2 regions of the Dactylosporangium sp. CS-033363 genome follow, and region 2 is predicted to be linked to the other one. Evidence: riboswitches for the same ligand, from Rfam matches in the RefSeq annotation. Region 2 holds a riboswitch; the other holds the start of a gene.
What was found. Region 2 has a riboswitch for cobalamin ahead of cobN (cobaltochelatase subunit CobN). Riboswitches for the same ligand answer to the same signal wherever they lie in the genome.
Positions count from the first base shown of each region.

Region 1: linked by a shared signal. The riboswitch ahead of ACQPZ4_RS16320 (ribonucleoside-diphosphate reductase subunit alpha) and the one ahead of cobN (cobaltochelatase subunit CobN) in region 2 are both predicted to bind cobalamin.

Region 1 is NZ_CP192032.1:3,514,760-3,526,639, reverse strand. It holds gene ACQPZ4_RS16335 (SWIM zinc finger family protein) at 1-614, shown strand, start outside; gene ACQPZ4_RS16330 (hypothetical protein) at 682-3,366, shown strand; gene ACQPZ4_RS16325 (ribonucleotide-diphosphate reductase subunit beta) at 3,321-4,316, opposite strand; gene ACQPZ4_RS16320 (ribonucleoside-diphosphate reductase subunit alpha) at 4,355-6,793, opposite strand; cobalamin riboswitch at 6,858-7,065, opposite strand; gene ACQPZ4_RS16315 (ABC transporter substrate-binding protein) at 7,122-8,006, opposite strand; gene ACQPZ4_RS16310 (maleylpyruvate isomerase family mycothiol-dependent enzyme) at 8,017-8,661, opposite strand; gene ACQPZ4_RS16305 (TetR/AcrR family transcriptional regulator) at 8,658-9,218, opposite strand; gene ACQPZ4_RS16300 (Hsp70 family protein) at 9,338-11,293, shown strand; gene ACQPZ4_RS16295 (hypothetical protein) at 11,290-11,724, shown strand; gene ACQPZ4_RS16290 (hypothetical protein) at 11,758-11,880, opposite strand, start outside.
Region 2 is NZ_CP192032.1:2,766,758-2,778,637, reverse strand. It holds gene ACQPZ4_RS12840 (GlxA family transcriptional regulator) at 1-655, opposite strand, end outside; gene ACQPZ4_RS12835 (cysteine hydrolase family protein) at 652-1,209, opposite strand; gene ACQPZ4_RS12830 (class I SAM-dependent methyltransferase) at 1,349-2,125, shown strand; gene ACQPZ4_RS12825 (histidinol-phosphatase HisJ family protein) at 2,135-2,962, shown strand; gene ACQPZ4_RS12820 (lytic polysaccharide monooxygenase auxiliary activity family 9 protein) at 2,956-4,065, opposite strand; gene ACQPZ4_RS12815 (hypothetical protein) at 4,227-4,700, shown strand; gene ACQPZ4_RS12810 (PhzF family phenazine biosynthesis protein) at 4,697-5,404, opposite strand; gene ACQPZ4_RS12805 (TetR/AcrR family transcriptional regulator) at 5,401-5,976, opposite strand; gene ACQPZ4_RS12800 (class I SAM-dependent methyltransferase) at 5,997-6,734, shown strand; gene cobN (cobaltochelatase subunit CobN) at 6,731-10,270, opposite strand; cobalamin riboswitch at 10,330-10,455, opposite strand; gene ACQPZ4_RS12790 (precorrin-3B synthase) at 10,534-11,613, shown strand; gene ACQPZ4_RS12785 (precorrin-8X methylmutase) at 11,610-11,880, shown strand, end outside.

The sequences.
Region 1 (11,880 bases), 750 kb from region 2:
TGAAACCCCTGCTCCGGTACGTCACGGGCCTGCGCGTCTACGGCCCGCCCGCCAAGCCCGGCTCCCCGCCGGTGCCGAGCGCCTGGGAGGTGCACACGCCTGCGCTGCGGCTGACGCTGACCCTGTCACCGGAGGTGCACCGCGGCTTCTCGGGCGAGGGGGCGGCGCTGCTGTCGCTGGCGGCGGACGAGGCCACGGACGACGCGGAGCTGGTCGGGGCGCTGCTCTCCTGGGACCCGACCATCGACATCGCCGCGCTGGCCGACGCCGCGGGGCTTGTGCCGGAGCGGGTGCGGGCGGCGCTGGCGCAGCTCGGGACGGCGGGGCGGGTGGGGTACGACGTGGCGGAGGCGGCCTATTTCCACCGGGTGCTGCCGTACGACGCGGCACGGGCGGAGCGGGACAACCCCCGGCTGGCGGGCGCGCGGGCGCTGGTCGAGGCGGGAGCGGTTGTTCTTGACGGCCCGGCGGCGGCGACGGTGCGCAGCGGCGGCGAGACGTACCGGGTGCGGCGGCTGCCCGACGGGACGCTGACGTGCACGTGTCCCTGGTGGGGCAAGCACCGGGGGAACCGCGGGCCGTGCAAGCACGCGCTGGCGGTGACGATCGCATGAGCGTTGTCGACGCTCTTCGGAAGGGCCCGGCGCCTGTGGTGCTGGCCGCGGTGGCGGTGACGATCGCATGAGCGTTGTCGACGTTCTTCGGACCGGCCAGGTGCCTGTGGTGATGGCGGCGGTGGCGGCGCTGTCCGAGGCCGAGCGGCGGGTCGAGTTCAAGGCCCTGGAGGCGCACGTCAAGCAGGATCGCGAACCCTGGTACGGGCCGGCGAGCATCGCCCTGGCCGTGGCCACGGTCGGCACGGCGCCCTCGGCCGCGGCGGCCGCACGCATGCTGCGGCGCCGGCTGTTCCCCTTCGCGACGGACGCGATCGTGGCGACCGGCCGGGCCCGCGGGGTGCCGTGGCTGGCCGACCTGGGCGCGCGGCTCGACACGGTGTGGCCGGTGGCCGCCACCCTGGTCGAGACCCCGCCGGACGGCGACTGGTTCGTGACGGGCTGGCTCGACGACCTGAACTTCCCCGCCGCGCAGGAGCTGCGGTCCGTGCCGATCGTGGACCGCCTGCGCACCGACCGCTTCCTCGACGCCCTGGTCCCCCGCGTGTTCACGTCGCCCGAGGCGGCCAACCACCTGGTCATCTGGGACCCGCACACCAAGCGCGGCGGCGACCTGGCCATCCCGGCGGCCCTGGCCGCGCTGGCCGGGGAGGGGCGCCTGGACCGCGCCGAGCTGCTGGCCGCGGCGCTGTCCCGGCTGGTGCGCGGCGGCGATCGGCGGCAGGGGACCCGGGCGTTCCTGGCCATGCTGACGGCCCTCTCTCCCACGCCGGCCGAGGTCTCCGCGCACGCCGGCGACTACCTGCGGCTGCTGTCCGGCGGCCCGGTGACGGTGGCCGCGGCCGCGCAGAAGGCCCTGCGCGCCGTGCCGGAGCTCGACCTGGACGCGGTGCTGGATGCGTCGCGGGCCGTGCTGCTCCGGCCGGACAAGGGCCTGGTCAAGACGCAGCGCACCTGGCTGACCGCGCTGGCCCGCGCGTTCCCGGACCGCCGTCCCGAGATCGAGGCGCTGCTGGAGGATCCGGCACCGGCGCTGCCCGTCGCCGTCGCGCTGCCCGCTCCCCCGCCGGTTGCGCCGGCGCCGGCTCCGATCGCCGACCCGGACGAGCTGGCGGAGGAGGTCGCGGCGTTCTACAGCGACCGGCCGTTCTCGGCGCTGCTGCCCCTGGAGCGGATCCTCGACGGCGTCGTACGGCTCGCCGCCACCGACCGGCCCGCCCTGGCCCGCGCGCTGCAGCCGGTCGTGGAGCGGCACCGCGACGGGATGGGCGAGCACCGATGGGACCCGAACTGCCTGTGCGGCACGTTCACCCGGCTGCTGCAGACCGTGATCGACCCCCGCCTGGCCCCGGCGGCGACCTCGGGCTGGGCCTCGCTGCTGACCGCGGCACGGCGGTTCCTGTCGCTGGGCGAGTCCCCGCCGGACCGCCGCATCCCGCCGTTGCAGCGGCTGTTGCGGGCCCGGCTGGCCGAGATCGGGCTGCACCTCGGCTCGGACGCGCTGCCGGCGGGCGGGTTGCTGAGCGCGCCGACCTGGAGCAACGGCGGCCTCGACACCGACGTACTGCTCGCCCGGCTGGCCGCCTTCGGTCCCGGCGACCCGTGGCCATGGGACCTGGCCCAGGCGATGCTGCGCCTCTCACCCGGCCCGGATCTGGGCTCGGCGGCGCGGGCCGAGGTGCTGGGAACACCGGCGGGGGCGAGGCTGGGCGCGTGGCTTCGCAGCGGCGGTCTGCCCGAGCCGGCGTGGCAGGTAGGGGTCAGGCCGCGCCGGCCGAAGAAGCACGGCGGCGACTGGGACTACGAGACGTTGCCGGCCCTGCGCGTCGAGGTGACCACCGCACCGTCGGATGGGGCGGAGACGTTCGGGCTGCTCGGGGTGGCGCCGCCGCCCGTCGGGACCGGGAGCAACGGGTGGCACGTGCTGTGGCCGGGCATGCTGCCATGGCACCGCGGGCTGGTCGCCGCCTTCGCCCTGCCCGACGTGGCCGCGACCGCCGACATGGACCAGCGCGGGGGTGCGGCTGTCCTGCCCCTGCTGGCCGAGACCGACGGCGCTGGCGGACCGGCGCTGGCGATCGCCATCGCGTACGGGTTGACGGCGCGCCACGAGACCGACCGCCTTGCCGCCGTGGATGCGCTCCTGCTGCTGGCCGCCACCGACTCGTTCGACGCGGAGACGGCCGGGCACCATCTGGGGCTGCTCGCGGTGGGTGGGGCTGTGAAAGTCATCCGGGCCGTGGAACCGCTGCGCGATGTGGCCGCCGCCGGGGCGCCGGACGTCGTGTTCCGGGTGCTGGTCGCTGCGCTGCCGGCTCTGCTCGCCGCGCCGACGCCGCCGCGGGGCACGCCTGATCTGCTCGCGATCGCCGCAGACACGGCGGCCGCCGGGCGAGGCGCTACCAACGCCACGAACTTCAGGGACGCGGCCGGTGCGGAAACGGACGCCGCCCGGCCCGACGCGGAAACAGCCGCCGTCCACGCCGGGGCCGCCCTTGGCAGACACGACGCTGCGGGAGGGGTTGCGGTGGCTGGCCGGCCTCGGTTTGGCGCGGGTCACCGCGGGTCGGACGGCGGTCACGGCGAGGGTGGCGGGGAGCGGGCGGAGGAGATCGCCGGGCTTTCGGAAGTCGCGGCGCGGAAGGGGGCGTCGCGCCTCGTTGTTGAGGCGCGACGCCTGGTCGGTGCGCTCGGTGGTGGGGAGCGTCAGAAGTCGTCGTCGAAGGAGACGGTGCCCGTGACGCCTACCTGATACGCCGAGACGCGGCGTTCGAAGAAGTTGGACAGTTCCTGGACGTCCTGGAGTTCCATGAACGCGAAGGGGTTGCGGCTGCCGTAGAGCGGGTCGAGGCCCAGGACGGCCAGGCGGCGGTCCGCCACGTGCTGGAGGTATTCGCGCATGTCGGCGAGGGACAGGCCCGAGATGCCCTGGTCCAGCAGGTCGGCGGCGAACTGGACCTCGCATTCGACGGCCTCGGCGAGCATGTTGCGGACCTCGGCGGCCATGTTGTCGTCGAAGAGGTCCGGTTCCTCCGAGCGGACCGTTTCGACCACGTCGAAGGCGAAGGCCATGTGCATGGACTCGTCGCGGAAGACCCAGTTGGTACCCGAGGCCAGGCCGTGCAGGAGGCCGCGGGAACGGAGGTAGTAGACGTAGGCGAAGGCGCCGTAGAAGAACAGGCCCTCGATGCAGGCGGCGAAGCAGATCAGGTTGAGCAGGAACGCGCGGCGGTCGTCGCGGGTCCGCAGCTCGTGCAGGTCGCCCAGGGAGTCGATCCAGCGGAAGCAGAACTCGGCCTTGCGGCGGATCGACGGGATGTTCACCACGGCCGCGAAGGCCGCGAAGCGCTCGGTTTCGTCGGGGACGTACGTGTCGAGCAGGTTCAGGTAGAACTGGACGTGCACGGCCTCCTCGAAGAGCTGGCGGGAGAGGTACAGCCGGCCCTCGGGGGAGTTGACGTGCTGGTACAGGTTCAGCACGAGGTTGTTGGCGACGATCGTGTCGCCGGTGGCGAAGAAGGCGACCAGCCGGGAGACCAGGTGCCGCTCGGCGGGGGTGAGCCGGGCCAGGTCGGGCAGGTCGCTGTGCAGGTCGACCTCCTCGACGGTCCAGGTGTTCTTGATGGCGTCCTTGAAGCGGTCGAAGAAGTGCGGGTACCGCATCGGCCGCAGCGTCAGGTCCATGCCGGGGTCCAGCAGCATGGGGCGCCGATCGGCGGGGCGCGGTTCGGGGATGGTGGTCACTGGCAGGCCTCGCAGGACTCGGGGTTCTCCAGGGAACAGGCCAGCGCATCGGCGTCGGCCACGGTCAGGGCCGGCCCCAACGAACCAGTCGACGCCACAGCAACAGGCGGCGCGATGGAGACCGTTGCCTGCTGGATCCGGGTCGCCGGGCGGGAGCGCAGGTAGTAGGTCGTCTTCAGGCCGGACTTCCACGCGTGCAGGTACATCGAGGAGAGCTTGCCGATCGTGGGAGCGCTCATGAACAGGTTCAGCGACTGCGACTGGTCGATGTACGGCGCGCGTGCGGCGGCCAGGTCGATCAGGGCGCGCTGCGGCAGCTCCCAGGCGGTGCGGTACAGGTCGCGGACGTCGGCCGGCAGCTCCGTGATGCCCTGGATCGATCCCTCGGCCCGCTTGATCTGCTCGCGGATCGGGGCGGTCCAGAGGCCGCGGGACTTGAGCTCCCGTACCAGATAGGTGTTGATCTGCAGGAACTCGCCGGACATGGTCTCGCGCTTGAACAGGTTGGAGACCTGCGGCTCGATGCACTCGTAGCAGCCCGCGATCGACGCGATCGTCGCCGTCGGGGCGATCGCGATCAGCAGCGAGTTGCGCAGGCCGGTCGCCGCGATCCGGGTGCGCAGCGCCGGCCAGCGCTGACCCGAAGCCGCGGCCGGGACGGCGTTCCACAGGTCCGGGTGCAGCACGCCGCTGGCGGCGCGGGTCTCGGCGAACGCGGGGTGCGGGCCGAACCGCTCGGCCAGCTCCGCCGACGTCTCCAGCGCGGTCAGGAAGATCTCCTCCTGCACGCGCGTCGAGAGCTCCTGCGCGCCGGGCGAGTCGAACGGCAGGCCCAGCGTGAAGAACGCGTCCTGCAGGCCCATCAGCCCGAGGCCGACCGGGCGCCAGCGCGGGTTCGACGCCGCCGCCTGCTGGGACGGGTAGTAGTTGATGTCGATGACCCGGTCCAGGAAGACGACCGCGGTGCGGACCGTGGCGCGCAGCTTGTCCCAGTCGACGCCGGCCGCGGTCACGTGGGCGCCGAGGTTGATCGAGCCGAGGTTGCACACCGCGGTCTCGCCGTCGCTGTTGACCTCGACGATCTCGGTGCACAGGTTCGACAGGTGAATGGTGTTCCCCGGTGCGCCGGTCTGGTTGGACAGCGCGTTGGAGCGGTCCTTGAACGTCATCCAGCCGTTGCCGGTTTGCGCGAGGGTGCGCATCATCCGGCCGTACAAGTCGCGGGCCTTGACGGTGCGGACCGCCCGCTTCTCGGCGACGCGATAGGCGGCGTCGAATGCCTCGCCGAACAGGTCGGGCAGTTCCGGGGCGTCGGACGGGTCGACCAGCGACCATTCCTCGTCGGCCTCGACGCGGCGCATGAACTCGTCCGGAATCCAGTTCGCGAGGTTCAGGTTGTGCGTGCGGCGCGCCTCCTCGCCGGTGTTGTCGCGCAGCTCGAGGAACTCCTCGATGTCCGGGTGCCACGGCTCCAGATAGACGCACGCCGCTCCCTTGCGCCGCCCGCCCTGATTCACCGCGGCGACCCCGGCGTCCAGGGTCTTCAGAAAGGGCACGATGCCGTTCGATTTCCCGTTGGTACCGCGAATCAGCGCCCCCCGCCCCCGCACGCGCGACCACGAGATGCCGATCCCGCCGGAGAACTTCGACAGCTTGGCGACCTGGTGGTACCGCTCGTAAATGGAGTCCAGCTCGTCCTTCGGGGAGTCCACGAGGAAGCAGCTCGACATCTGGGTGTGCCGGGTGCCGGAGTTGAACAGCGTCGGCGAGCTCGGCAGGTACGCCAGCGACGACATCAGCCGGTAGAACCCGATCGCCTCGGCCGGCGTCTCGGACAGGCCGCAGGCGACGCGCAGCAGCCAGTACTGCGGCGTCTCCACCACCAGCCGCGACTCGGGATGGCGCAGCAGGTAGCGGTCCGCGACCGTGCGCAGCCCGAAGTACTCGAAGCGCAGGTCCCCCTGCGGGTCCACGGCATCGTCCAGTTTACGCGCGTTGCGGCCCACGAACGCGGCCGTGTCGTCGCCGATGAGCCCCTGCTGGTGCGCGTACGCGATGGACTGGCTGAAGCTCGCGACCCCCTGCCCGCGCACCTCCTTGTCGACGTACGCGGCGAGCAGCCGGGCCGCCAGCCGCGAGTACTGCGGCTCCTCCCCGATCAGCTCGGCCGCCGTCTGGATCGACAGCTTGTCCAGCTCGGCGGTGGTCGCGCCGTCGTACAGCCCGCTGATCGTGCGGGTCGCCACGCGCAGCGGGTCGACCTCGTCGAGGTCCCCGGCCCAGCGTTCGACCGCACGCACGATCTTGTTGACGTCCACCGCTTCGGCGTCGCCGTTGCGTTTCCGGACCTGCATCCGCGTTCCCTCTCCTCGTGCCCTCGACGGTTTCCGGCCGAAAAGACACGCGGAGACGCCACCGGTACCCCGCGGCGGCATGCGGCCAGGGCCCGGCACTCGGCGTCGGCCGTCCCGCGCGGCCTTCGACCGCCGCCCACCCTCATCGGTGCGCGGCGCGCTGGCAGGTCTTCGGACTCGTGGGCGCCGAGCGCATGCCTACTGGCCGTCGCTTCCCAGGCTTGATCGAGCCCAGTGCACATGACGGCTGTCGTTCCCACTGACCGCTGCGGGGCAGTCCCGGATTCGCACCGGGTTCCCTCTTGCCTCGGCCACCCTGGAAGAGTGGCCGAACCAGCTACGGTCACCACCATATATGGGTACCGCCACGAATGCACGCCACTATCCCTTGTGGCGTGTCGCGCAGATTTCAGCGCACGCGGCGGATGGAGCCGGACGGCGCCGGGGCGGCGGCGTCCGGGTGCAGGATCGCGGCGAGGGCCTCGACGCCATCGATCAGGCGGGGGCCGGGCCGCACCACGATGCCGTCGGCGTCGATGGCCCAGACCTGCGCGTCCGGGAACCGCGGGGCGACGAGCGCGGCCTGCTCGGCGGCCCCGTCCAGATGGAAGCCGCACGGCGTGACGACCACGACGTCGGGGTGCGCGCCGGTCAGCTCGGACCAGTCGACCTGCACCGACCGCGCGCCCGGGCGGGCCGCCACGGGCTCGCCACCGGCGGCGGTCACGAGGTCGGGGACCCAGTGCCCGGCGGTGAACGGCGGATCGACCCACTCGACGACCGCCACCCGCGGCCGGGCGCGCCCCGAGACCCGCTCGGCGACGGCGTCGAGCCGGGACCGGAGGTGGGCGACGACGGCGGCGGCCCGCTCCGGTACCCCGGCCCGCTCCCCCACCGTCGCGATCGTCCCCAGCACCTCGTCGAGCGTGTGCGGGTCGAGGGACAGCACGTCGGCGCGGCAGCCGAGGTGGTCGAGAGCGTCCTCGACGTGGCCGGACGGCAGGGCGCAGACGCGGCACAGGTCCTGGGTGAGGATGAGGTCGGGCGCGAGCGCGGCCAGGGCGCCGGCGTGCAGCGTGTAGAGGTCCGCGCCGGCCGCGAACTGGTCGCGCACGTAGGCGTCGATCTCGCCCGGCCTCATCCCCTTGGTGTCACGCCCGCCCACCACGACGGTCTTCTCGGTCCGCGCGGCGGGCGGCTCGTCGCACTCGAACGTGACCCCGACGAGCCGCTCACCGAGGCCGAGGGCATAGACGATCTCGGTGGCCGACGGCAGCAACGACACCAGGCGCATACCCCCGACCCTATGCCGCGCCCGCCCGCAGCGATTCCAGTCCCGGGCCTCGCAGCTGATCCAGAGCGGCGAGGCGGCCGCAGACCAGGAGGAGCAGCGCGCTCATCGGGCCCTCGATCGCCGGGCCGTTGCCGAACTGCCAGGCGGTGTCGTCGGCCAGCAGGGAGTACCGGAGCAGGGTCTTTTTGATGGGAAACGGGCGCGGCCAGTGCATCGTCATCATGCGCGTCGCGGCGGCCGCGGCGGCGTCGGGGGGCATCGGCAGGTCGCGGCCGAGGGGGATGGCGATGTCCTGGCCGTGCACGAGCATGTCGGTCAGGGTCTCGTACGGGGTGACGCCGGTCTGCGCGCGCCGCGAGCCGATCGAGGCGCGAATCAGGGCGACCAGGCCGGCGTCGTCGACCTCGGCGGTCCGGGCCACGGCCATGTCGTGGATGCCGCGGTCGAGGTTGCCCTTGGCCCGGACCAGGAGGGGCGTGCGGGCCAGCAGGTCGCGCACGGTCAGCTGCTGCAGGGTGAGGTGGGCGGCCACCTCGCGGACGGTCCACTGTGTACAGAGTGAGGGGTGCGACCACTCGTCGGGCGTGAGCGACGCGAGCAGGTCGGCGACCGCCGCGCGTTGCTCGTCGACGGCCGGCCACCAGGAGAACTTCATCGCGGTACCTCCAGAGCGAGGACGAGCGCGCGCAGGCGGGCCGTCGGGTCGAAGGCGGGATCCGGCATGGCGAGCTGGTGCAGCACCAGCCCGGTCCAGTAGTTCATGATCAGCGAGGCGTCGCGGTCGGGGTCGGCCGAGCCGCTCGCGCGGACCCAGTGGGTGGCCCAGGCGTTCACGCGGGCGCCGGTCTCCAGCAGCTGGGCGCGCAGTTCGGGGCGGATGGCGGCCTCGAGGAGGATCGCGTACCGCGCCAGGGTCAGCGACCGCTGCGGCCCCGTGCTCAGCTTCGCGAACCGGCTGAGCACCTCGGCCAGCTCGGACGGGCTCTCCGGCACCACCACGGTGGCGATGCGCTCCCAGTTGGCCTGCTCGCGCTCGGCGAAGCGCCGCACGACCGCGTCGATGAGCGCCTCGCGGGTGCGGAACAGGTTGGACGCCGAGCCGACCGGCAGCCCGGCCCCGGCGTCGACGGCCCGGTGGGTGAGCGCCCGGATGCCGCCCGTGCCGATGACCTCGATCGCCGCGTCCAGCAACCGCTCCCGCCGGGTCCGCATGCGACCGAGACTACATCTGTAGTGCCGGGAACTACAGATGTAGTCTCGGGCCAAGTTGCCCGGGGAAGAGACCGATTACCGGCTTTCCGCCAGGTGACCGACTGTTATCCTCGCCGACCATGACAGCTGCGCGCCTGCGCCTCGGGATCGACTTCGGCACCTCCACCACGATCGCGATGCTGCAGCGCCCCGACGCGCGGGTGCAGCCGCTGCTGTTCGACGGCTCGCCGCTGCTGTCCTCCGCCGTCCTGCTCGGCCCCGACGGGCAGCTGCACACCGGCCGCGACGCCGCTCACCTGGCCCGCAGCGCCCCCGAGCGGATGGAGCCGAACCCGAAGCGCCGCATCGACGACACCGCGGTGCTGCTCGGCGCGGCCGAGGTCGGGGTGCGCGACCTGATCGTCGCGGTGCTCGGCCGGGTCGCCCGCGAGGCCGCGCGGGTCGCCGGGCCGGTCCAGGACGTGGTGCTCACCCACCCCGCGAACTGGGGCCAGAACCGCCGCGCGCTGCTCGTCGACGCCGCCCGCCACGCCGGGTTCGTGAACATCGAACTGGTGGGCGAGCCGACCGCCGCCGCCACGTACTTCGCGCACACCCGCGGCGCCGCGCTCCCGCTCGGGGCGTGCGTGCTCGTGTACGACCTCGGCGCCGGCACCTGCGACGTCACCCTGCTGCGGCGCACCCCGACCGGCTTCGAGCAGGTCGCCTCGGACGGCCTCAACGACGTCGGCGGCCTGGACGTGGACGCCGCGATCATCGGGTTCCTGCAGGCCACGTACGGCCAGCTGTGGACGGACCCGGCCACCCGCAGCCGGCTCTGGGACGACGTCCGCTCGGCCAAGGAGATGCTCTCCCGGGCCAGCGGCACCGTGGTCGGCATCCCCGCGCTCGGCCGCGAGGTGCCGCTGGGCCGCGAGCAGCTGGAGGGCCTCACCCGCCCGGTACTGCGCTCGACCGTCTCGATGACCCGCGCCCTGGTCAACGAGTCCGGCGTCGGCACCGCCGCGATCGCCGGGCTGTTCCTGGTCGGCGGCTCGAGCCGCATCCCGCTCGTGGCCACCATGCTGCACGAGGCCCTGGGCATCGCCCCGGTCGTCGCCGAACAGCCCGAACTGGTGGTGGCCGAGGGCTCCCTCTACGTCAACCGCACCCCGAACGCCGCCCCGGTCTCCGCGGTCCCGGCCTCGGGCGCGCCCTACCCGACCACCGGCGAGTTCACGGCGCCGGCCACCCCGGTGTCGTCACCCGTGTTCGCGGCCGCCCCGGTCTCCCCGGCCGCCGCCACCGGCCAGCCCCTGACCCCGCAACGCCCCTTCACCCCGGTCATGCCCCCGCCGCTACCGGCACCGGCGCCGAGGCGGCGCGGTCCGTCGCCGGCGGTCCTCATCGCGATGGTGCTCGCGGGTGTACTCCTCGTGGCCGGCACCGCCACCGCATACGTCTACGTCTTCGCCAAGGACCGGACCGGCGACCCGGGCCCGACCGGCCCGACCACACCCGCTGCCACCGCGGGTGCCCAGAAGGCGGGCGGCCCTGGGAAGTACGCGCTGGAGAAGTTGCCCGAGGACGAGTGCAAGGCCTCGGACGCGACCCAGTACTTCGACCTGTACGAGGGCGAGCTCGCCAAGCCGTACGCGTCCCGCTCGCCCAACTCGGTCGCGAACTCGACCAGCTGCCAGTACAGCCGTGTGCGCGCCCTGGGCGATTCGAAGCAGCAGCGCACGGCGAACATCTCGTTCCTCGTCTACGCGTACAACGACGTCTCCCTGGCCGAGAGCCAGCAGGCCACCGGCGAGGCCAACGCCAAGCTGGCCGGCCCGAACGCCCCGGTCACCGGCCTGGGCGAGGCGGCGATCGCCTGGGAGACCACGGGCACCGGCGGCACCCAGGACCAGGGGCAGCTGAAGCTGAACGTGGCCATGCGCGACAGCAACTTCCGGATCGACACGTACTTCGTCGCCATCCGCGGCGACGGCGCCGCCTGGAGCCAGCAGGAGAAGGACGACCTGCGCGAGCGGACCATCGCCGCCACGAAGGCGACGTTCGCCAAGACCGTGGCGGCCATGGCGAAATGAACCGTCGCCGCGCATTGCTGATCATGGCGGGCCTGCTGGCCGTCCTGGCCCTGTGCGCGGGCGGCGCGGTCGCGGCCGACCTGGTCCACTACGCGACGGGAACCCGCGGCACGATCACCGTGCGGGCCTGCACCGCGGCGTACGCGGGCCGCAGCCGCCACTACGACTGCACCGGCGAGTTCACGTCGGCCGACGGCTCGGTACACCGCGAGGCGACCTTCACCGAGACGTTCGCCGAGCCGCCGGGCGCCGCCCTCCCCGCCACCCTGGACGGCGACACGGTGCACGAGGTGAACCCGGCCGCCACCCTCACCGGCGTACTCGTCGCCGTCGCGGCACTGGCCGGCCTCGTCTTCCTGCTGCTGCGGCGGCGCGGCGAAAACCGGCACGGTGACGGCGGACATGGCGAAGGCCGGCCACCGCGACGGTGACCGGCCTCGAGCCAGGGGTAGCCCTTGGAAGTGCTAGTTGGCGGCGACGCCGTACTGGCCGCCCTCGCCGTGGAACTGGGTGCCCTCGGCGAACGCGGCGTCGAAGCGCTGCGACAGGGCGTCGAGCTCGGAGAACTCGGCGGAGTGCGAGGACTC
Region 2 (11,880 bases):
CGTCCTGCACGCGGTGCACCACGTCGCTGAGGTGGTCCCGGTGCCGCAGCATGGCGCTGTGCTGGGGTGCGTCGCCGTTGCGCCGGGCGTAGACGACCATCTCGCGGGCCACCTGCGCGGCGAGCGCCGGGCCGTGCCGGGTCGCCACCAGGTGCAGCGCCAGGTCGATCCCGCTGGCGATGCCGGCCGAGGTGACGACCCGCTCGTCGACCACGTACAGCACGTCGCGCACCACCCGCGCCGCCGGGTACCGCTGCGCGAGGTGATCCTGGAGCCCGTGGTGGGTCGTGCAGCGGCGCCCGTCGAGCAGCCCGGCCTGGCCGAGCGCGTCGGCCCCGGCGCAGACGCTGGCCACCGTCCCGCCGCCGGCGTGGTGGGCCGCGATCCGGTCGCGGGTCGATCCGGTCAGCAGCCCGTGGTCGCCGAACCGGGCCCCTTTCCAGCCCGGGATCAGGATCAGGTCCCCCCGCCCCAGCCGCGGCCAGCGGGTCTCGGCCCGCAGCGGCACGCCCTGCGCGGTCGGCACCTCCTCCCGCTCCGCCACGTAGTGCAGCTCGTAGCCCAGCCCGAGGTCACGCACGGTGGAGAACACCTGCGCGGGGCCGGCCAGGTCGAGCAGGTGCACCTGCGGTACGAGCAGGAAGACGATCCTCACCGCGCGAGGACCTCCTTGACGGTGGCGATGGTGGCGAAGCGGCCGGCCAGAGCATATTCCGTCCGCGCGATGACGTCCTCGGTGCTCAGGGCCGGTCCGCCGGGCTCGCGGTGGGCGATCGGGAAGGTGGCCGTCGCCTCGGTGACGAAGGTGACGTCGTAGCCCAGATCGCCCGCGACCCTGGTGGTGGTCTCGCAGCACAGCTCGGTCTGGATGCCCGTGATGATCAGGTGCCGGATGCCCTCGGTGGTCAGCAGCTGCTGGAGGCCGGTCGTGGTGAAACAGTTGGCCGACGTCTTGACCAGCTGCGGCTCGCCTTCCTCCGGTGCAAGCCCTTCGATGTACCGGATGTGGTCGTGCCCCGCCGCCGGGTCGAAGACGCCGCCGGTGCCGGGCTCGGTGTGCAGCACCCACACGACGAGGTCCCCGCGGCGGCGGGCGTCGTCGATCAGCGGGTTCACGGTGTTGACGATGTCCGGGTTGGAGACGGCGGCCCAGCTGGGGCGCTGCCGGAACGACTCCTGGATGTCGATGACGATGAGAGCGCTTCGCATGCCTTCGATCCTGGCCTTCGCACGGGTGTCGTTCCAGACCGTTGAGCGGACGGATCCGGTCATCCGCGATCTCGTTATATGAGATTCGGGTTCCGGAGTTTGAGATGAGAATACTAATCTCTGGGACATGCCTACGAACGTGTACACGCACGGCCACCACGAATCGGTGCTGCGCTCCCACCGCTGGCGCACCGCCGAGAACTCCGCCGCCTACCTGCTGCCGGTGCTCATCGAGAAGATGCACGTGCTCGACGTCGGGGCCGGGCCGGGCACCATCACCCGCGACCTCGCCGCCCGCGTGCGCCAGGTCACGGCGCTGGAGGTCAACGAGGAGGCGGTGCAGGTGGCCCGCGACGGGCTCGCTGGGGTGGCCAACGCCGAGGTCGTGCTGGGCGACGTGCACGCGCTGCCGTTCCCCGACGACACCTTCTGCGTGGTGCACGCGCACCAGGTCCTGCAGCACGTCGCCGACCCCGTCCTGGCGCTGCGCGAGATGCGGCGCGTGTGCAAGCCCGGCGGCTACGTGGCCGTGCGCGACAGCGACTACAGGGCCTTCACGTGGTACCCCGAGCTGCCCGAACTCGACGACTGGCTGGCCCTGTACCAGCGCCTGGCCCGGGCCAACGGCGGCGAGCCGGACGCCGGGCGGCGGCTGCTGGCCTGGGCCCACGCGGCCGGCTTCAGCGAGGTGACGGCCACGTCGAGCACCTGGTGCTTCGCCGACGAGGAGGACCGCGGCTGGTGGGGCGGCATGTGGGCGGACCGCGTGCGGGAGTCCGCGATGGCCCGCCAGGCCCTGGCTTCGGGTGTACCGCAGGAAGAGCTCGACCGCATCTCGGCGGGCTGGCGGCGGTGGGCGGCCGACCCCGACGGCTGGCTGTCCCTGCTGCACGGCGAGATCCTGGCCCGCCCGTAGGCTGTCCGCGTGACGCTACCGCCCGACCTGCACACGCACTCGGAGTTCTCCTGGGACACCCGCACCGGCGACATGGAGGGCTCGTGCGCGCGGGCGGTCGAGCTGGGGCTGCCGGCGATCGCGTTCACGGAGCACGTCGACTTCATCGCGTGGGACGTGGCGCCGCGGGACGTGCCGGAGCACTGGGCCGCGCTGTACCGCGACGGGGTGCTGACTCCCCCGCCGCTCGACGTCGACGGGTACCTCGAGGCGATCGACCGGTGCCGCGCGAAGTACCCGTCGCTGCGCATCATCACCGGGGTCGAGCTCGGCGAGCCGCACTGGTTCGCCGGGCCGGCCGCCGCCCTGCTGGCCGCCGCGCCGTTCGAGCGGGTGATCGGCTCGATGCACTCGATCCGCGTGGGCGGGCGGGATCGGCTGGTCGAGGACGAGTACGCGCTGCGGCCCATCCCCGACGTGCTGCGCGAGTACTTCGCCGAGACCGCCCGGATGATCGAGTCCTACGGCGACTTCTCGACGCTGACGCACCTCGATTACGCCGTACGATATGTGCCGGTTGATTTTGCTTTCGCGTGGTCCGACTTCGAGGACGAGGTGCGGGCGGTGCTCGGGTCGCTGGCCGGGACGGGGCGGGCGCTGGAGATCAACACCCGCCGCACCCTGGATCCGACCCTGCTGCGGTACTGGCGGGAGGCCGGCGGCACCGCTGTCTCCTTCGGCAGCGACGCGCACCGGCCCGAGGCGGTGGCGGCCGGGTTCGCCGACGCCGCCGCACTGGCGGAGGCGTCGGGATTCCGGCCCGGCCGGCACCCTTACGACCACTGGCTTGCTTATTGAGCCGTGCAGGTCAGCGTGGGGGCATTGTTGGTGCCGTTCCACGTACCGTTGAACCCGAAGCTCGTGCTCTGGCCCGCGTTGAGCCTTCCGTTGTAGCTGGCATTGACCGCGGTGACCGTGGAGCCACTGGTTGTCAGCGTGGCGTTCCAGAAGCTGGTCACGGTCTGGCCATTGGCGAACGTCATCCTGACCGTCCATTGACTGATCCCGGCCGACCCTGCGGTGACCGTCACGTTGGCGCCGAAGCCGCCGGCCCACTCGGAGCTCTTGGCGTAGCTGGCCGAGCAACCGCCCGGCGCCTGGCTTGCCGACCGCGACGGGGACGGGCTCGTCGACCTTGACGGGGACGCGCTCGTCGACCTTGACGGGGACGGGCTCGCCGACGGTGACTTCGATGCTGACGCCGACGGCGTGGGCGAGCCCGTGCTGCCGCCCTGGCCGGTGAAGATCACGTCGCTGCACAGGTAGTACGACTGGTCGAGGTGGCTCGCCTGCCAGATCGTGTAGACGACGTGCCGGCCGGTGCGGGTCCCGGCGTCGACCTGGGCCTGGTACATCGGGGCGGGCGCGTACCGGGCGGTGCGCTGGATGAGCTCCAGGCTGTTCCACGTGAGCGGCTGCGTGGCGGGGTCGAAGCCCTGCTTGGTGATGTAGATCAGCAGGTAGTCCGCGCCGTGCTGGGCCTGGTCGGTCAGCGTGAGCGTGAACTTGTTCGGCTTCGTGGCGGCCACCCACGGCCCGACCGTGTCCAGGCTGGCGTAGAAGCCGTTCTGGGTACGGCCACCGCTGCACAGCTGCCCGTCCGGCACTGCGGCCTGGTGGTTGCCGGCCACGCCCTCGCGGTAGAGGCCGTTCCAGTTCCACATCGTGTTGGGATTGGCCTGCCACGCCTGGGCGCACATCGGGTCGACGTTGACCATGTTGGGATTCTGGAAGTCGGAGCCCCAGCGATCCCAGCACCCATAGTTGCGCGACGGCGGATCGGTGAGCGACCCGTGCGCACTGGCCGGCTGCGGCCGGTCGAGCACGGCGAGCCCCAGCGCGGCGGTGACGACGACCAGGGCCCCGATCGCAATGCGCCGGGCGGTCGATGAAACTTGCATCGGTACTCCTCGGGGGTGCGCTGCCACCGCCGAGCTCCCAAGCACGACGGCGACGCGGCTGACATTCAGACGGACGAAGTCAACGCGCGCGGCTCCCGGCGGCAGAGTAGCCGGTTAAAAGAGGAATGTGAATATCGCAACGGGACGGTACCGTCGCCCGGATGAAACGCACGATCGTCGTCGGCGACGTGCTCGCCTTCGGCCACCACGTCACGGGCCGCGAGCCGCTGCTGCGGGACGGGATCGTCTTCGGGCTCGACACGGGCGCCTGCCACGGCTGGAACCTGACCGCCGCGTCGTTCCCAGACGGCACCATCTACTCGGTCCCGGCGCGCCGCGACCACTGGGCCACCGTGAAGGTCGAGTGGCAGGAGCCGGTCCTGAAGACCCGCGCCTGGCTGGACCTGCCGTGGGACAAGCTGTCGGCGGAGGCCTCGCGGTTCGCCCACGTGCCGTGGACCAGTTCGCTGGTCGCTTGGTCGGAGGCGCTCCAGGCCTTGGTACCGGCACTTTCCCAGGCGGTCGCGCAATCCCCGACGTTTCGCGGCTCACCCGAGCGGATGTGCCGCACCCCGCCGCGCGTGCTGGACATCGCCGGCACGCTGGGGGTGCCGACGCCGCCGCGGCCCTTCTAGCGGCAGTAGCCGCTCACCTCGCGCAGATCGGCGTGGATCGTGGCCGGTTCGCCCAGGGCGTCGCCCATGTCGACGGTCACGGGTGTGCCCAGCGCGGCGGCCAGGCAGAAGGTGCTGTTGGCGTTCGCGATGTCCTCCGGCACCCCGATCGACGGCGCGAACATCCGGGCCGCCGCGCGACCAGCACCGTCCGGCCGCGAGTACACGTAACACCCCAGCAGCCCGGCCGCGTCGCAGGCCGTCCGCAGCGCCGCCTGGTCGGGAACAAGCGCCGCCAGCTCCTCGCGCGTGCCGACCGGGACCAGCAGTCGTTCGCGGCCGACCGAGGCGACCGCCAGATCCGCCGCCGACCCGGGCAGCCCAAGCGCGGCCAGCACCGACCCGGCCTCAGCCGAGGAAGGAGACCGCAGGGTCACCGCGCCGGGGTCGAAGGCCGCCGCCGTCAGGTCGCCCGAGGTCCAGGCGCGCCCGCGGAACGTACGCCCGCCGGCCCGCACCTCGTACTCGCCGGGGCCCAGGACCGCCAGCGCCGCGATCGTCCCGTGGCCGCACGCCGGGAGCTCGCCCGTGGAAGTGAAGAAGCGCAGCTCCGGCCCAGGTCCGATCCACACCGTGTGCGACGTCGGGCCCAGCTCGAAGGTACGCGTCACCGTTGTCGGGCTGCCGCCCGTGCCGTCGCGCAGGCAGGCGCGGACGACGATCATCCGAGGACCAGGGCGACCGCCCGCTCCACCGCGTCCCGGGTCGGTGGCGGGCCGGTGCGATCGGCGAACAGCAGGTGCGCGGTTCCGATCAGCATCGCCGCCAGGCCGTCCGGGTCGGCGCTCCGCGGCACGCGCCCCAACGAGCGCTCGGCCGCCAGATACGCGGAGAGCATGCCCGCCGCCTCGGTCAGCACCGGTACGCCCGCCGGCCAGGTCTCGCGGAGGCGGGCGCGCAGCTCGTCGCGGAACGTCACCAGCGCCACGATCGCCACCGCGACCGAGCCGAAGACCGCCATCAGCGCCTCCGTCACGTTCGACGAGACCGTGCCGGAGCCGGCCAGAGACCGCAGGGCCAGCGCCTGTGGGGCCATCTGGTGGACGCGGTCCAGGACGAACGCGGCCAGGAAGTCGTCGAAGTCCGTGAAGTGCTTGTGCAGCACGCCCTTCGCCACGCCCGCCTCCGTCGTCACCGCGCGGCTCGTCAAGGCGCTCGGGCCGGCGCGCAGCAGGATGCGGTCGGCCGCGGCGAACAGCTGCTCGCGGACGTCGCGGAGGGCTACACCAGTGGGCATGTGCCCACTATAATGGGCGCATGCCCACTCCATCGCACGAAGCGCGCGCAGTGGCCGAATCCTTCGGGGCCGACGCCGAGGGCTACGACCGGGCCCGTCCGAGTTATCCCGCGGCACTCATCGAGCGCATCCCGCAGGGACGCGTCCTGGACGTCGGCTGCGGTACCGGCATCGTGGCGCGCCAGCTCAAAGGAAGAACGGTGCTCGGGGTCGAACCCGATCCGCGCATGGCCGAGGTCGCGCGCCGGCACGGGATCGAGGTCGAGATCGCCAAGATCGAGGAGTGGGACCCGGCCGGGCGCACGTTCGATGCGGTCGTCGCCGGGCAGACCTGGCACTGGGTCGAGCCGATGGCGGGCGCGCGCACGGTGGCGAAGGCGCTGCGGCCCGGCGGCCTCGTCACCATGTTCTGGAACGGTGTCGACCCGCCGGAGGAGGTCGGGGTCGCCACCATGGAGGCGCTCCGCCGGCACGCCCCGGACATGCCACTGCCGCCACGGTACTCCTTCGGCGGCAACACCTACCGCCCGCTCGCCGACAAGGCGGCCGACGGGCTGCGCGCGACCGGAGCGTTCACCGAACCGGAGGACTGGATCTTCCCCTGGGAGCGGGTCTACACGCGCCGGGAGTGGCTCGACCAGCTGGCCACCTCCGGGTTCGCGAACCGGCTGCCGCCCGAGGTCTTCGAGCAGATCGAGACGCCCGCGACGTTCACCGTCACCTACAGCACCGTCGCCACGGCGGCCTACAGGAACTAGGCGTCCTCCAGGTCGCCCTCGGTCTGCAGGTACACCTCGCGCAGGCCGTCCAATGTGGACTCAGCGGGGTGCTCCCACAGGCCGCGGTCGGCCGCTTCCAGGAGGCGTTCGGCGATGCCGTGCAGGGCCCACGGGTTCGACTCGGTCAGGAACTTGTGGTTGTCCGGGTCGAAGACATAGGACTCGGCCAGTTTCTCGTACATCCAGTCGGCCACCACCCCGGCCGTCGCGTCGAAGCCGAACAGGTAGTCGACGGTGGCCGCGAGCTCGAAGGCGCCCTTGTACCCGTGCCGGCGCATCGCGGCGAGCCAGCGCGGGTTGACCACCCGGGCGCGGAAGACGCGGGCGGTCTCCTCGCTCAGCGTGCGGGTGCGCACGGCGTCCGGGTTGGTGCTGTCGCCGACGTACGCGGCGGGGGCGCGGCCGGTCAGCGCGCGCACCGTGGCCACCATGCCGCCGTGGTACTGGAAGTAGTCGTCGGAGTCCGCGATGTCGTGCTCGCGGGTGTCGGTGTTCTTCACGGCGACGCTGATCCGCTTGTACGCGCCCTCCATGTCGCCGCGGGCGGGGATGCCGTCGACGCCGCGGCCGTACGCGTAGCCGCCCCACACCGCGTAGACCTCGGCCAGGTCGCGGTCGTCGCGCCAGTTCCGGCTGTCGATGAGCGGCAGGATGCCCGCACCATAGGCGCCCGGCTTGGACCCGAACACGCGCAGGGTCGCCCGGCGCTCGTCCCCGTGCGCGGCGAGGTCGGCCTCGACATGTGCGCGGACGAAGTTCGACTCAGGAGCCTCAACTGCAGAAGCCGCCATCTGTACCGCATCGTCGAGCAACGCCACCACATGCGGGAAGGCGTCGCGGAAGAAGCCGGAGATGCGCATGGTCACGTCGATGCGCGGCCGGCCGAGTTCCGTGAGGTCGATCAGCTCCAGGCGGGTGACCCGGCGCGAGGCCTCGTCCCACACCGGGCGGATCCCGAGCAGCGCCAGGGCCTCGGCGATGTCGTCGCCGGCGGTGCGCATCGCGCTGGTGCCCCACATCGACAGGCCGACCGAGCGGGGCCAGTCGCCGTGGTCCGCGCGGTACCGTGTCAAAAGCGACTCGGCCATCGCCTGCCCGGTCTCCCAGGCGAGCCGCGACGGCACCGCCTTGGGGTCGACCGAGTAGAAGTTCCGGCCGGTCGGCAGCACGTTGATGAGGCCGCGCAGCGGGGATCCGCTGGGCCCGGCCGGCACATAGCCGCCGCCGAGCGCGTGCAGCACCATCGTGAGCTCGTCCGTGGTGCGCTCCAGCCGGGGCACGATCTCCTCGGCGGCGAACCGCAGCACCCGTACCACATCCGTAATTTCGGAAATGTCCGAAATGTCAGCTGTGTCCCACCCGCGCGATTCCATCGCCGCGACAAGCGAACGCGCGCGGGCGTCGATCAAGTCCACTGTGGACCGGTCGCTTGAAGACTCATCCAGGCCCAGCGCCTCCCGCAGACCAGGCAGCGCCGCGACCTGACCGCCCCACATCTGCCGGGCCCGCAGCATGGCCAGCACCAGGTCGACGCGAGCGTCTCCCGAAGGAGCCACGCCCAGAATGTGCAGGCCGTCGCGGATCTGCACGTCCTTGACCTCGCACAGCCAGCCGTCGACGTGCAGCAGGAAGTCGTCGAACTCCGCGTCGTGCGGCCGGTCGTCCAGCCCCAGGTCGTGGTCGAGCTTCGCGGCCTGGATCAGCGTCCAGATCTGGGCCCGGATGGCGGGCAGCTTGGCCGGGTCGAGCGCGGCGATGTTCGCGTGCTCGTCGAGGAGCTGCTCGAGGCGGGCGATGTCACCGTACGACTCGGCGCGGGCCATCGGCGGCACCAGGTGGTCCACCAGCGTGGCGTGGGCGCGGCGCTTGGCCTGCGTGCCCTCGCCCGGGTCGTTGACCAGGAACGGGTAGATGAGCGGCAGGTTGCCCAGCGCCGCGTCGGCCCCGCAGCCGGCCGACAGCCCGACCGTCTTGCCGGGCAGCCACTCCAGGTTGCCGTGCTTGCCCACGTGCACGACCGCGTGCGCGCCGAAGGAGTCGGCCAGCCAGCGGTACGCGGCCAGGTAGTGGTGCGACGGCGGCAGGTCCGGGTCGTGGTAGATGGCGACCGGGTTCTCGCCGAAGCCGCGCGGCGGCTGCACCATCACCACGACGTTGCCGCGCTGCAGGGCGGCGAGCACGATGTCGCCGTCCGAGACGAACAGCTCACCCGGCGCCGGGCCCCAGTGCTGCTCCATGCCGGCCCGAAGGTCGGCCGGGAGCGTGTCGAAGAACGCGCGGTACCGGTCGCCGGGAATCCGGACCGGGTTGCCCTGCAGCTGCTCCTCGGTGAGCCAGTTGACGTCCTGCCCGCCGGCCGCGATCAGCTCGTGGATGAGCGCGTCGCCGTCGGACGGGAAGCCCTCCCCGAGGTCGTAGCCCGCACGGGTAAGCGCGTCGAGGAGCCGGACCACGCTCGCGGGCGTGTCGAGGCCGACGGCGTTGCCGATCCGGGAGTGTTTCGTCGGGTACGCGCTGAGCATCACCACGACCCGCTTGTCCGCGTTCGGGATGCGGCGCAGGCGCGCGTGGGCCGCGGCGATCCCCGCCACGCGGCCGGCCCGCTCGGGATCGGCCACGTACACGGTCAGGCCGTCCTCGTCGATCTCCTTGAAGGAGAACGGCACCGTGATGAGCCGCCCGTCGAACTCCGGGATGGCCACCTGGGTCGCGGTGTCCAGCGGCGAGAGCCCGTCGTCGTTCCCGTCCCACGTCTCCCGGCTGGAGGTCAGGCACAGCCCCTGCAGGATGGGCACGTCGAGCGCGGCGAGCGCCCCGACGTCCCAGGCCTCGTCCTCGCCGCCGGCCTGGGCGTCGGCGGGACGGGTACCGCCGGCCGCGAGCACGGTCACGATCAGCGCGTCGGCCTCGGCCAGGGTCGCGAGCAGCTCCGGCGGCGCGGTGCGCAGCGAGGCGGCGAACACCGGCAGCGGCCGCGCGCCCTCGGACTCCAGCGCGGCGCACAGGCCCTCGATGAACGCGGTGTTCCCGGCGACGTGGTGCGCCCGGTAGTAGATGACGGCCACCGTCGGACCGTCGACGTCCTTCGCGTCGCGCTCCAGCACGCCCCAGACGGGCGTCTCGACCGGCGCGGCGAAGCCGTGGCCGGTGAGCAGGACCGTGTCGGAGAGGAACCGGTGCAGCTCGGCGAGGTTGGCCGCGCCGCCGAACGCCAGGTACGCGTGGGCCTGCGCGGCAAGCCCCGCCGGGACCGTCGAGTGGCTCATGAGCTCGGCGTCGGGCGCCTGCTCGCCGCCGAGGATCACCACGGGGCGCCCGGTGGCGAGGAGGGTGTCGAAACCGTCCTGCCAGTCGCGGTACCCGCCGAGGAAGCGCACCACGATCAGCTCGGCGCCGTCGGCGAGGCCGGGCAGGTCCGCCACGGCCGTGCGCGACGGGTTGGCCAGGCGCCACGCGGCACCACTGGCCCGAGCGCTGAGCAGGTCGGTGTCGGACGTCGACAACAGCAGGATCACGCCGGGGTCCTCCCTCGGGGTCCGCGCCCCAAGCTGGTGGGTCGATGCCGGCGCCGGAGAGTCTCCTGGCTTCCGGATCGGCGCTCGCCCCCCGGCCTTCCCGGGCAGGCCCGGTGGCCGTCGTGCTGGAGGGTTCACTCCCCGGTCACAGTGGCGGGACCGTCCCGGATTCGCACCGGGTTCCTCCACGCGTCGCCGTTGTACAGCCCCTCAACTCTCCTGGAAGAGCGTGTGCGCCGTCAAGCGAAGGTAATGTTCGCCGCGTGCAGGCTCCCAGCGGACGCGACGCCCCCGACCGGTGCCCCGGCGCCGTGCAGGTCCACGCGGCGGCCGACGGCGGGCTGGCGCGCGTCCGGCTGCCCGGCGGCCGGATCACCGGGGCCCAGCTGCGCGCCCTGCGCACCGCCGCGGCCGAGCTCGGCGACCCCGCCCTGGAGCTCACCTCGCGGGGAAACGTGCAGGTCAGAGCGCTGCGGCCGGGGGCCGAACTCGAACTGGCGGCGCGCCTGGCCGAGGCCGGGCTGCTGCCGTCCGCCGCCCACGAGCGCGTCCGCAACATCGTCGCCAGCCCGCTGAGCGCCACGGTCCGCCCGCTGGTGGCCGAGTTCGACGCGCTCCTGTGCGCCACACCCGCGCTCGCCGGGCTCCCCGGCCGGTTCCTGGCCACGATCGACGACGGCCGCGGGGACGTGACCTCGCTGCTCGGCGACGTCGGGCTGCACGCTTCCCGATTAATGCTCGCGGGTGTACCGACTGAGCTTCGCGGCGGCCCGCCCCTCCTGGTGCGCGCCGCCGAGGCCTTCCTGGCGGAGCGGGCCGCGCAGGGCTCCAACGCCTGGCGGCTCGCGGAGCTCTCCGACGGCCCGGCTCGTGTTGCCGCGCGCCTCGGCACGACGCTCGGGACATTTCGCCCTTTTTCGTCTGGCGCGCCCGAGCCCGGGATCCACGGCGACCTGGCCGTGCTGGTCGTGCCGCTCGGGCTGCTCACGAGCGGGCAGTCGGCCGCCCTGGCCGCGCTCGAAGAGATCATCGTCACGCCGTGGCGGACCGTCGTGGTCCCGGCCGCGGCCATGGCCGACGCTGTGGAGTCCGGGCTCGCCGCCGACCCCGCCTCGCCGTGGGCCGGGGTGACGGCCTGCGCGGGCCGGCCGGGCTGCGCCAAGTCCCGCGCCGATGTGCGCGCGGACGCCCGGGCCGCCGTCGCCGCGGGCACCGCCGAGCCGGCGCACTGGGTGGGCTGCGAGCGCCGCTGCGGCGCGCCGAAGGGAAGGCACGTGGAGATGCTGGCGACGGGTACCGACGCCTGTGGTGGCACCGTGTACCGGCGGAGCGTGACCGGATGAGCGACTACATCCGCGACGGCGCCGAGATCTACCGGCGCTCGTTCGCCACGATCCGGGCCGAGGCCGACCTGACGGGGCTGCCGGCGGATGTGGCGCGGGTGACGGTACGCATGATTCACGCCTGCGGGATGGTCGACCTTCCGGCGGACGTCGGCTACTCGCCGGGCGTGGTCGCGTCCGCCCGGGCCGCGCTGCTGGCCGGCGCGCCGATCCTGTGCGACGCGGAGATGGTCGCGTCCGGTGTGACCCGCGCCCGGCTGCCGCGGG